Regions from separate parts of the Paeniglutamicibacter sp. ORCA_105 genome, predicted to be linked through region 1. Evidence: riboswitches for the same ligand, from Rfam matches in the RefSeq annotation. Region 1 holds a riboswitch; each other region holds the start of a gene.

What was found. A riboswitch is a leader RNA that binds a small molecule or an ion and turns the genes downstream of it on or off. The one in region 1 is predicted to bind S-adenosylmethionine.
Region 2: linked by a shared signal. The riboswitch ahead of ACIPUB_RS09425 (bifunctional o-acetylhomoserine/o-acetylserine sulfhydrylase) and the one ahead of ACIPUB_RS04875 (hypothetical protein) in region 1 are both predicted to bind S-adenosylmethionine.
Region 3: linked by a shared signal. The riboswitch ahead of ACIPUB_RS04300 (methylenetetrahydrofolate reductase) and the one ahead of ACIPUB_RS04875 (hypothetical protein) in region 1 are both predicted to bind S-adenosylmethionine.

Annotation. Positions count from the first base shown of each region.
Region 1 covers NZ_JBIXLM010000006.1:134,886-138,990, forward strand. The annotation lists gene ACIPUB_RS04860 (amidohydrolase) at 1-447, shown strand, start outside; gene ACIPUB_RS04865 (APC family permease) at 444-1,814, shown strand; gene ACIPUB_RS04870 (histidine phosphatase family protein) at 1,891-2,496, opposite strand; SAM riboswitch class IV at 2,543-2,666, shown strand; gene ACIPUB_RS04875 (hypothetical protein) at 2,682-3,116, shown strand; gene ACIPUB_RS04880 (hypothetical protein) at 3,270-3,581, opposite strand; gene ACIPUB_RS04885 (acyl-CoA thioesterase) at 3,720-4,105, opposite strand, start outside.
Region 2 covers NZ_JBIXLM010000015.1:34,362-38,466, forward strand. The annotation lists gene ACIPUB_RS09420 (homoserine O-acetyltransferase) at 1-979, opposite strand, end outside; gene ACIPUB_RS09425 (bifunctional o-acetylhomoserine/o-acetylserine sulfhydrylase) at 982-2,325, opposite strand; SAM riboswitch class IV at 2,399-2,514, opposite strand; gene ACIPUB_RS09430 (VOC family protein) at 2,680-3,324, shown strand; gene ACIPUB_RS09435 (CPBP family intramembrane glutamic endopeptidase) at 3,533-4,105, opposite strand, start outside.
Region 3 covers NZ_JBIXLM010000006.1:13,849-17,953, forward strand. The annotation lists partial or broken gene metE (5-methyltetrahydropteroyltriglutamate--homocysteine S-methyltransferase) at 1-369, opposite strand, end outside; gene ACIPUB_RS04300 (methylenetetrahydrofolate reductase) at 425-1,351, opposite strand; SAM riboswitch class I at 1,455-1,571, opposite strand; gene ACIPUB_RS04305 (ABC transporter permease subunit) at 1,955-3,742, opposite strand; gene ACIPUB_RS04310 (ABC transporter substrate-binding protein) at 3,742-4,105, opposite strand, start outside.

The DNA of each region.
Region 1 (4,105 bases):
ACCGTCATGACCGAACTGACCTTCCCACGGCTTGGAGCCGAACGGGCGTCACGGCAGTTCCAGATCAGCGAGGTCGCCGCCTCGGGCGTCAGGGTGTCCTTTGGCAGCGACTGGCCTGTCACACACCACCACCCGATGCCGGGCATCGGCACGGCAGTGACCCGCACAGGGCTGTCCGACCCCGACATTCCTCCGCTGGCCGGGGCCCCCTACGGCGTTGTCGATGCCCTGGACTCCTACAGCGCCCAGGTCGCCTACCAGGCCTTTGCCGACCACGAACGCGGAACCCTGGCAGCGGGGCAGATCGCGGACCTGGTCTGGCTGGAGAGCGATCCACGCTCCATCGCGGAACACGACGTGGCCGGCGTGAAGGTCCTTGGCACCTGGCTTGCCGGCAAACCCACCCACCTGACGACACCCGAACCGGCATTGGACGGAATACGATGAATACCAAGATCTCGGCTCATGTTCCGGCATCCGGCAGCATACACGGCGCCCGTCCCACCGAGCTCAAGCGGGTCCTGGGCATACCTTTCCTGGTGCTCTTCGGACTGACGTACATGGCGCCGGTCACGGTGTTCACCACCTACGGCGTGGTGACCGGGGTGACCAACGGACATCTGCCGGCCGCTTATATCGTGGGGCTGGTGACCATGCTGTTCACGTCCTTCAGCTACGCCCAGATGTCCCGGGCGGTGCCGCAGGCCGGATCCGCCTACGCCTACACCCAGCAGGCCTTCGGCGGAACTGTCGGTTTTGCCACGGGCTGGACGCTGATGCTCGACTACTTGTTCATCCCGATGATCAATTTTCTGCTCATCGGCATCTATCTCAACACGCAGTTCCCTGCGGTCCCCGCCTGGGCGTTCTCGCTGGTGTCCCTCGTGCTGGTGCTGGGCCTGAACATCATCGGCATCAAGTTCATCGGCCGGCTCAGCGCCACGGTGGTCGCCTCCTCGGTGCTCATGATCGGCATCTTCGTGGCGCTGGTGCTCAACCAGGTCCTCAACGCCGATGCCCCAAGCCTGTTGGCACCGTTCTCCTTTGGCGCCGACGGCCTGGGCCCGATCTTCTCCGGCGCTGCCATCCTCTCGCTCTCGTTCCTGGGATTCGATGCTATTTCGACCTTGTCGGAGGATGCGAGGAATCCCGGCAAGACGATTCCCGCCGCGATCGTGCTCACCACCTTGGCCGGCGGCCTGATCTTCATCGTCGTTGGCTGGGCCGGGGCATTGATCCACCCGGACCACACCACCTTCACCGATCCGGATGCCGCGGGCGTCGAGCTCATGGCAGGGGTCGGCGGTTCGGTGCTCACCGCGATCTTTGTGGCGGTCTACGTTGTGGGGTCATTTGGTTCGGCCATGGCCTCGCAGGCCAGCGTGACCCGAATCCTGTACTCCATGGGCCGTGACGGATTGCTGCCGCGCCGCATGGGCATGCTCAATCGCCGTTTTTCCACCCCCGTCTATGCCACCCTCGTGGTCTCCGCGGTGTCGCTGACCTACCTCTTCGTCAGCTTGGAGACTGCGGCCTCGGTGGTCAGCTTCGGGGCCCTGGTTGCGTTCTCCATGGTGAACCTTTCGGTCATCAAGACCTTCTTCATGGATGCTAAGGCGCGCGGTGCCCGTTCGGTGTTGCTCTACCTGCTCATGCCCCTGGTGGGATTCGCGCTGACCATTTGGTTGTGGACCTCACTCTCCGGCGTCAGTCTTGTGGTGGGACTGATGTGGTTCGCCGCGGGAATCGGCTTTTTGGCCATCCGCACCAAGGGCTTTCGCACGTCCCCGCCGAAGCTTTCCTTCGAGGACTGACGCCGATCCTGAATTGCCGCCCCCACGACGTTTCGGCGCCGTGCGGGCGGCATCGCCGTTTGCCGAACGGGACCCTCTAGTCCAGACGCCGGTCCTGCCAACTGCGCATGGTCCACCGCGATTTGGCGGCAGCATCCAGCGTCACCACCCCGGTGTTGGCCAGGGGCGTAGGGCTCAGCAGGCCGGGGTCGAAGTTGGTGCTTCGGGAGGCAAGCCATGTCACCAGCATTGCGGCATGGCTGACCACCACCAGCTTTCCGGTCCCAGCGGCGCGCGCCTGTTCGATGACTGAGTTGAATCGATCCAGTGCCGTGTGCGCATCCTCGCCGCCTGCAACCTTGGCGGCAAGGTCGCCTGAAAGCCACCGGAAAAACACGTCACGGTAGGCAAGCTGGGCCTCGGGATCGTTGCGCATCTCCAGGTCACCGGCGGAGATTTCGCTCAGCCCCACGTGCTCGGCAAGGATAAGTCCGCGGGAATCGGCCAAGGGCGTTGCGGTCATCTTGGCGCGCAGCAACGGCGAGGAGAAGACCGCGTCCACATCTTCGGCACCGAGCCTCCGAACTAGTTCCCGTGCCTGGGCCAGGCCGGTCTCATCCAGCGGCGCGCCGGGGGCCGCGGTGTCCAGGGCCTGGGCCACGTTGGAGGCTGTCTGCCCGTGGCGGATCAAGATGAGTCTCATTCACTCACTCTAAAACGTCGCCGGTGGTTTGGTACGATGAAACCAGCTTCACGAGACACGCGCCAGCTTTGGGCTCCGACCCGGCGCGACACCAACCCCATGCTTCAAGGGTGGTTCGGATGACGAAGCGGTCCTGGCAGCAGCCGCTGCCTTGGGGACAAGAGCACACGAAAGGCGCCGCCACCTTGCGCAATGAGTCACGTTCCATCGACACCTGTACCTCGTTCCACTCCGGACACCGCACCAATCCCCGGGCCATCAGGAGCCTCATGGCCCGCCCCACGCTTTGGGCGCCCGCTGACATCGAGGTCGCGATGTCCCTGACCCAGGGCCTGACACTGCATGTCTTTGCCGGAGGCACCCACCACCAGGTGTTCGCCCACGACCTACCGGTCATTGTGCAACTGCTGCGCATTGCGCCGCAGCCGGCTCCGGGGATTTCACTCGGGCGGGTGAATTTCCACAACAACGCGATTGCCCTTCCCGCCGATCCGCGCCACAGTGCCGGGCTGCGCTACTTTTCCTTCAGCACCGAACCGCTCTCTGCATGTACCTTCGACCGCGATGAGGAATTGGCCCGCGACTTCGAGTCCCTGACGGGTGACCTGCAACTTTCCTAGGATTCCGGGCGGCGAAAACCGCCTTGGACACAAGGTTGGCGGTCGCAGTCCACCGGTGTTTGGCGGGCCACGCATTTGTCGGTGGTTTAGAACGAGCTATTGCTTCAGCTCTTCGACAATGCTGTTTCCTGTTTCCGGTCGGGATTCCCATGCCTACGATTCATGGAAACGTACCCGACCGTCCTCAAGGACCTCGATGACCGATTCGCAAACTCCGGTTGAGGTTTCCTTGTTAGCGCCAAGGTGTACGTAGCGAAAGTTTAATTTATCCGCATTGCGAGTGCCGACGAGATAGCCTCGGACGACCGCCCCACCGGAGTACTCTGCCCAAACCACTTCGTGATCTTGGTGGTAGGTAAATGTGGTGGATTGCCCTACTTCTCCTGTTGCAGAATTCTCAACGCCGCAGAATACTCGGCCGTCCAAGGACACGGTGTCGGCCTGAGGTGCAGTTTCAGTGCTCATGCTCCGAACAATAGCAACGCATTGCACGGGAGAGTCCAAGGCTTGTCTCAATGTGACGGTTCGACGTGTCCCTAGGTGGGGCTGGGCATTAGGCCTTGCACGGCAACGATTGTCCATTGCGTCCGGAAAGAGAAAGCATTAGCGGAAAATCGGGTCGGCCGCGTAGTGCGCCAGCGCTTCCTTGTTCCCCGGGCTAAGTCGAAGCAATCGCTGCTCGTCAACGGCGAAGAATGCCAGGGTGGTTGCAGCACGAACGCACACCCCGCCGTCCACCGGATCGTGGAACTCGTAGCTGATGTCGAAACTCGCGGCCTTGATGGTGCTGATCCACAGGTCCACGTGCGCCGGGACGTTGCGGTAGTCCAACGGTTTGAGGTAGCGCACGCGGTGCTCGACGACCAGGATCTGCGTGTTTTCCGGGACCGTGGAGAACAGGTCGACCTGCGGCATGATGCCGGGCTTTCCGGTGCCGCCGGGCACCCCGAAACCGGCGATGCGCGCCTCTTCCATCATGCGGACCAGGT
Region 2 (4,105 bases), on a different contig from region 1:
CGGCGGCCACCAGGACATTTACCTCTGCCAGTCGCGCAAGGGCGGCCTCGATGGACTCGTGCCCCCTGGCAATGTCATGGCTCATGAGGGCCTCGGTCAGCACCAAATAGCTGTTGGCGTCGAAGCGTCCCACCAACTTGCCTGCCTGATGGTCCAGGTAGCTTTCCACCTGGTATCGACCGCGGTCGAGACCGGGGCTTGAGACGGGCAGTTCGTCGCCCTGCGGCGTCCGCCCGAACCGAACGTCAAGTTCCGTCGCTGTCCGGTAGGTGATGTGGGCAATCCGCCGGGCAATCCCCAACCCGGCCGACGGAATGAGCTCGTTGGCGTAGTAATCGCCGCCGGCGAACTCCGGGTCCAACCTGATGGCGGCGGTCTGCGCCTGTGCGAAGGCGATCTGCTCGGCCGAGGACTCGGCCGCAGCCGCCACCACCACGCAGTTCCTGACGCGTTCGGGGAATTCGACGGCCCATTCCAGGGCACGGGCACCGCCCATGGATCCACCCAGCACCGTGTGCCACGCAGTGATCCCCAGCTCGTCGGCCAGGCGTGCCTCCAGCCGCACCGAATCCTTGATGGTCGTGAACGGGAACCGTGATCCCCAGGGGACCCCGTCCGGGTCAAGGCTGGCCGGGCCGGTGCTGCCGGAGCAACCGCCGACCATGTTGGCTGCAACCACGAAGTATTTATCGGTGTCCACCGTTTTGCCCGGTCCCACAAAGCCGTCCCACCAGCCGGGTTCCGTCGAGGCGCCACGGGCGACATGGCTATCCCCTGTCAGTGCATGGGCGATGAGGACGGCGTTGGAGGCATCGGCATTCAGCGTGCCCCAGGTCTCGTATCCCAGTACGATTTCCGGCAGCGTCGCACCGGTCTCAAACGTATAGGCACCGGTGTGCAGGTGCTGCAGGATGCCGTCGGGGGCGTAGTCCAACGCCGCTGCCGTTTCTGCGTCATAAAGGACCACGTTTGTCTCCACACTCACCGGGTACCCTGAAATTCAACATCGGCCGACGCGGCCACTGATTCGAAGCCAACCTTCAGGTCGGCGATGATGTCGGCAATATTCTCAATGCCGACGCTCAAGCGGACAAGTCCCGGGGACACGCCTGCGGCAACCTGCTCCTCCTCGGTGAGCTGCGCGTGGGTCGTCGACGCCGGGTGGATAACCAGCGAACGCACGTCGCCGAGGTTGGCGACATGGGAGTGAAGCGTCAGCGCGTCGACGAAGCCCTGGCCCGCCTCGCTCCCGCCGGAAATCTCGAACGAAACAATGGCGCCAATGCCCTTGGGGCCATACTTGCGCCCGCGCTCGAACCACGCGCTGGATTCGATCCCCGCGTAGTGGACGCGCTGCACCTGTGGTTGTGCCTCCAGCCATTGTGCAACTTCCACGGCGTTGGAGACGTGGCGCTCCATGCGCAGCGACAGCGTTTCCAGCCCCTGGGCAATCAGGAATGCATTGAACGGGGAAACTGCCGACCCGAGGTCGCGCAGCAGTTGCACGCGTGCCTTGAGGACGTAGGCAAGGTTGGCACCTAGTGCACCGTTGACGCCGAGGTCCCGGGCGAAGACCATGCCGTTGTACGACTCGTCGGGGGTGTTGAAGCCGGGGTACTTCTGCGGGTCGGCGGCAAAGTCGAAATTGCCCGAGTCAACGATGACACCGGCGATTGCCGTTCCGTGTCCACCCAGGTACTTGGTGGCGGAGTGGACCACGATGTCGGCTCCCCACTCGATCGGGCGAATCAGGAACGGCGTGGCCAAGGTGTTGTCAACGATCAACGGCACACCTGCCTCATGCGCAATGGCGGAAACCGCTTCGATGTCCAGCACGTCCTGGCGCGGGTTGGAAACCACTTCGCCGAAGAACGCCTTGGTGTTGGGCTGGACGGCTGATCGCCAGCCTTCCAGGTCATCCGGGTCCGAAACAAAGGTGACTTCGATGCCCAGCTTGCGCAGCGAGTGCTTGAACAGGTTTTGGGTTCCGCCGTAGAGGCTCGGGCTGGCCACGATGTGGTCGCCGGCCTCGGCAAGGTTCAGGATCGAATACGTGGTGGCAGCTTGTCCCGAGGCCAACAGCAGTGCGCCAACTCCTCCTTCGAGGCTGGCGATGCGCTGCTCGACGGCGTCCTGCGTGGGATTGCCGATACGCGTGTAGATCGGTTCGAGCTCGGCCAGCGCAAAACGTGCAGCGGCACTTTCGGCGCTCGGGAACACGAATGACGACGTCTGGTAGATGGGCAGTGCTCGGGCACCGGTTGCGGAGTCGGGCTCCTGCCCCACGTGGATCTGGCGGGTTTCAAAGGACCAGTTGTTAGACATCTCTTCCCCTTCAAGGATTCTAGGGGTATGCCCGAAGCCGACTCCGGCGGTGGCCGTGTCCTGGCTGGGGGCATTCCCGCGCTTGTCCCACGTCATTTTGACGTGGGGCCTGGTCTTCACCCGGGGCACCCCACCGCGGCGGAGGGTTGCCGTTCAGCAAGCCGGGGCTTTCTGCTGAAACTCATGACCTTGTCAATAAGTCTGGCCCAGGGCTTCACATGTTCGCAACCACATCTCAAATTGTGACAAGTTGACGGCAATCGCACTAGCCGCAGACGTTTAAAACAACCAACTGAAACGCAAGTTAGGTGAACCTAAGTCGAGAGCCAGATCACAAAGTGCCATGATGGGCACATGATGAGGTTGGACCATGTAACTTACGCTTGTGGACCCGACGGTCTCGCGGCAACTGCCGCTCGGATCGGCGCGGTTCTTGGACTCGAATCAGTAAAGGGCGGTGTGCACCCACGTTTTGGTACGCGCAATGTCATCTTCCCGCTGAAGAACAACCAGTACCTGGAAGTTGTCGAAGTACTCAACCACCCGTCGTCTGACAAGGCGCCGTTTGGCCAGGCCGTTCGCGCCCGCTCCGAACTCGGGGGTGGCTGGATGGGGTGGTGCGTCGCTGTTGACGACTTGGCTCCAGCCGAGGCACGCCTGGGCCGCGGCTCGGTACCGGGAAACCGGAAATTCCCCGATGGACGGGAACTGACCTGGCGCCAGATCGGCATCAACGGCCTGATTGCGGACCCGCAGGTTCCCTACATGCTTCGCTGGGATGAGGGCACCGAGGATCTGCACCCCTCGAAGGCCCTGGATCCTGTGGGGAAAATTTCCTCAATCTGCATCGCCGGCTCCAGCGAACGTGTCGCCGACTGGCTCGGACAACCCGAGCAGTTGCCCGTTGGCGACGTTGTTGTCGATTGGCAGGCGCCGAACGGGACGCCGGGAATCCTTTCGGTGACCTTTGAGACTCCCACGGGTCCCATCACGCTGTAACAAAGCAGTCATGGGAAGCACTAGCAATGCGGGGGTGTCCGGAGGTGATCCGGACACCCCCGCACTGCTTAATTCCTGGTCTGCTCCGCCGACGGTTTCGGCGCCACACCAAGCGGGGCGCGAGGGATGCCGGTGGGCCTGATTTCCTCGAGCCTATCGATCCGGCCGGAAACCAAAAGTCATCGGCGAAAAGTGATCAAACCGTGCTTTAGGAACCCAACCCGATTGCTGTACCCACCAGCGCATAACCGACGAATCCCGCAACGTCCAGGAACGCGTGGGCGATGACCAGCGGCATGACCCTGCCCTTCCTGGAATACACGTAGCCGAAAACCACACCCATGGCGATGTTCCCGATGAAGGGGCCAATGCCTTGGTACAGGTGGTAGCTGCCCCGAAGCACGGCACTGGCGCAAATGATTTGCCATTTGCCCCAGCCCAGTCGCCCGAGGCGCTCAAAGAGGTACCCGACGACGATGACTTCTTCCAGGATGCCGTGGCGGATCGCGGAGAAGACCAGAATCGGGACCGTCCACCAATAATCGTCCAGGGCTGCCGGCACGATGATCGTGGTCAAGCCGAGCGCACGTCCCAACGCATAGACGCCCAGGGTTCCGATGCCCATGGCCAGGAACAGTCCGATTCCCCAGCCCAGGTCGCGTACCGGCCGCGTCAGGTCAAAGCCCAGCCTGCCAAACGGGTTGCCTCCGGGAATCCTCCAGAGCAGGTAGAACACCAGCATCACCGGCACCAGGGCAAAAAAGATGTCCAGCAGCTGGTA
Region 3 (4,105 bases), 120 kb from region 1:
CTTGGTCATTTCCAGCGGGGCGCGGGATTCGTCGCCGCGGGCCAGCACGAAGGAAGCGGCGGTGTCGATGGCGCCGTTCTGGCCTGCCAGGTCCGCGAAGCGGGTGGGCAGGGCCGAGAGGGCGACGGTGGCGTCGAGCACCTGGTCGTAGTAGGCGAAGTCGCCGGGCAGCGAGGCGTCATCGGGCTTGAGCCCGAGTCCGGTGAGCTTGGCCAGGTTGGCGTTCTGCAGTTGGCGGGCCGCGGCGTGCAGCGCGGCCTCGTCGGTGCGTGAGGCCCAGTGCGATTCGAGGGCCTTCTTGAGCTCGCGGTTGGGTCCGATGCGCGGGTAGCCGAGGATGGATGCGGCGGGGAAAGTTGGCTTCGACATGGTGGTTCTCCTATTTGTTCTGACGTTGTGGAAAGCGGTGGGAAGGTGTGTGGTTCTAGACAGCTGCGCGGGTGGCCCAGGTGTTGCTGGCCTGTGCGCGGGTCCGCGGCAATTCGAGCTGCTCGACGACATCGAGGGAGCCGCGGTGGTCGTTGAAGGTGTAGAGGTGCACGCCCGGTGCCCCGTCGTCGAAGGCCCTCCGGGCCAGGGTGACTGCGGCGTCCACGCCGATGCGGTGGCGCTCGGAATCCGAGCCGGCGGTTTCCAGCGCGTGGGCCAGGATCGGGTCCGGGGCAATCCCGGCCATCGAGGCCAGCCGGTTCAGGCGCCTGACCGAGTTCAGCGGGATGACGCCGGGGATGATCGGGATGGTGACCCCAGCGCGGCGGGCCGAATCCACGAGGTTGGTGTACTCATTGGCACGGAAGTAGACCTGGGTGATGGCGTAGTTGGCCCCGGAGCGCTCCTTGGCCAGCAACACTTCCACATCGTGTTCGAAGGATGGGGATTCGGGGTGCCGGATCGGGTAGGCGGCGACACCCACCCCCAGTCTTCCTCCGGCCAGGGCGGCCGAGTGGTCGGTCTCAACCTCGCGGATCAGCTCGATCAGGTAGCGGGCGAAGGGGAACTCGCCGCGCCAGTCCTCGGGGTCCGTCGGCAGGTCCCCGCGCAGCGCCAGCACCCCGCGGACCCCGAGGGAAACGAAGTGGCGGATCAGGTTCTGCAGGGATTCGCGGCTCTCCCCCACACAGGTCAGGTGTGCCAGGGGGCGCAGCCGGGTGTTCTGGATCAAGTGCTCGATCAGTTCAAGGGACGCGTTTCGGCGTGCCGGGGAGCCCGAATAGGTCACCGACACGTAGTCGGGATCGGTCGCCTCCAGGGCCCGGATGCTGTTGAAGATTCCCTCGGCGGCGTCGCGGTTCGCCGGAGGGTACAACTCGTAGGACAGTGACGGCGGTGCGGCTGTCGTTCCAATACTCATGCATGTCTCCTCGTCGATTCGAGGGAGGCATCAGGGATCGCCACAAAAGCCCCAGGGATCCGTCACGGATGTCCTGCGGCGATGATGAGTGAACGCTGAAGCGGCTCCATCGCTTCTGGCAGTAGCACCCTCGCCGATGGAGTCCCAGGGAAGGGAATCCATCGGATGATGGTTGCTGCGGCGTCAACGAGCCAGATCTCTCAGCCGCTCTTGATGGTTGATGTATTCATCTTGGAACAGGTTCGAGGGCACGTGCAAGGAGCTTGCCGGCACAGCCGTCACGAAGGGCAAAATCACTTCATGTGTCCACACGGCGTCATTTTCGCCGGGCCGCCGCGGTCACATTGTTACGGCCGTCCATTCGCGTTTTCGGTGTATCCGCAGGGATTCCCGGCACCGGCATGACGTCGCGGGACTTCCGTGAAGCCAATGTGACGCGAAGGAGTGGCGTGCTCGCGACCGATTCCATGTGCCGGGATCCGGGGGCGAGGAATGGTTTTCACCCGTAGTGCCATGGTCGTGACGGACTGCCGGGGCGGAGTTGCGACCCCACCGCGATGACCCTGATTCCTTTTCCGTGAAGCCCCCCTGCGCAGGGGGGCGTTACTCGCCGGACGAGGCAGTACTTTTGTGCCCCTCGCGGATCGGGGCATCGTTCCCGGGGTTGCCCTGGCGGCGGTTCCAGTTCAGGCCGGAGAGCGACACCGCCAGGACCGAGGTGAGCACCAAGGCGGCAGCGGGAGCTGCGACCGTCCACGGCGCCCTTTCGACGTAGTTGATTCCCTCGGCCAGGATGAGCCCCCACTCGGGGGTGGGCTGCCGGGGCCCCAGCCCCAGGAATCCCAGCGAGGCCAGCGCCAGCGCGATCCCGGGAATCCGCAGCATGGCGTGCCTGAACACCGGACCAAGGATCGCCGGCAGGACATACCTGAGCAGGATCCGGGCCGGGCCCACGCCCAGTACCGGAAGGATCTTTACGAACGGCCGGGCCCGCGCTTCCTGTCCCAGTGCCGCCGCGTGCGCCGCCAGCGGTGCCCAACCCACCAATGCGACCGCGATGGCGGCGCCGAGCAGCGACGGACCGGTGACCACCGCGACCATCAGGCCCACCAGGATCGGCGGGGCAGCGTTGGCGACCTCCACCGGACCGGTTGACGCATGCGGAAACAGCCCGATGACCAGCCCCAGGACCAGGCAAACCAGCACCACCAGCAGGGAAGTCCCCAAGGTCGACAGCGCACCATGCCCCACTCTGGCCAATAGGTCGCGTCCGCTGGCATCGGCTCCGAAGGGCAGAGCCAGGCTCGGGGCAGCCAGCCTCGCGTGCTCGGACGCGAACGGATCGCGCAACAGTCCGGCTACGACCAAAAGCACCAGCGCCAAGGCCACCACCAGCGGCAGGAGCATCTCACGTCGGCGGGTGAAGCGCATGGTCTCCGGCGCCGGAACCGTACCGGAGCGAAGTGCCCTGCCCAGCAACAGCAGGCGCACCGCAGCGCAGGCCGAACCCACGATGACGGCCAGCAGCAACAGCGCCAGCACCCCGGCTTGCAGCGCCGGAATGTCCTGGGCGCTGGCGGCGCCCAGAATGGCCCGGCCCAAACCGGGGATCGCGAAGACCTTTTCCACAGCCACTGCCCCGCCGGTCAACCCGATCAGGACCAGGCCGACTTGGCTGGTCACCGATGGCATGGCCCGGCGCAGCACGGCCGCGGTGAGCTGGCCGCGGCGCGCCCCGGCGAGCCGCCAGGTCGCCACCCACTTCTCCGCGAAGGCGGCGCTGATGGCTTCGGAGGCCAGGCGCCCGATCAGCCCGCCGGCGGGCAACCCGAGCGAAAGCGCCGGCAGCACCGCGTGGTGCAGGCCCTGCCAGCCGTAGGGCGGGAACCACCCCAGCAAGACGGCTCCGACAATCAGCAGCATGGCGGCCAACAGGAATTCCGGCAGCGCCGTCATTCCCGCCGCAACGGCCCCGGATCCGCTGCCCGGCTTTCCGGCCAGACCGCGCGCCACCGCAGGGACGCACAGCAGCACGGCCACGACTGCCGCCACCGCCACCGCGCATCCCATCAGGGTCAACGAGACGCCCAGGGCGGAGACAGTCCCGGGACCCACCGGGGTGTTGGTGATCCAGGAGGTTCCCAGGTCGCCGTGGGCCACCCCGCCGGCCCAGGCCAGGAAGATCGCCACCGGGCCGCGGTCCAGGCCGAGCTCGTCACGGATCATCGCCAGGGTTTCCGGTGTCGCTTCCCGATCCGCATAGCGGGCACGCAGGATCGTGTATTCGGGCTTGCTGCCCGATAGCCACGGCAGCAGGCCGATCACGACCGTTACCGCGGCAAGGGCCAGCAGGCGGGAAAGTGCGTTGATTGCCGGGGCCGTGCGCGCCATCAGTCGGCGATTCCCGTGCGGTTGGTGATCAGTGCACGTTCGCGGGGGTCGCGCTCAACATCGCGGACCCTGGCCGATTCGCCCTGGATGACGCGTTCGTGCAAAAGCGGCACTGCCGCGTCCTTGGAAAGGATCAGCGCCTCGGCGGCGGCGATGGCGGCCCGGCGTTCCGCACCGGGGGCCACGGCCGCGGCCTTGGCCAGGGCCGCGTCGACCTCGGCATCGCAGAACTGCGAGATGTTGAACGATCCCTCGCAGGAGAAATCGCTATACATGTAGGCCACCGGGTCCCCGGAATCCAGAACGGTGGCGCGGGAGAGGATGAATGCGTCGAACTTCCCGTCCAGGGCATCGGCCTCGATG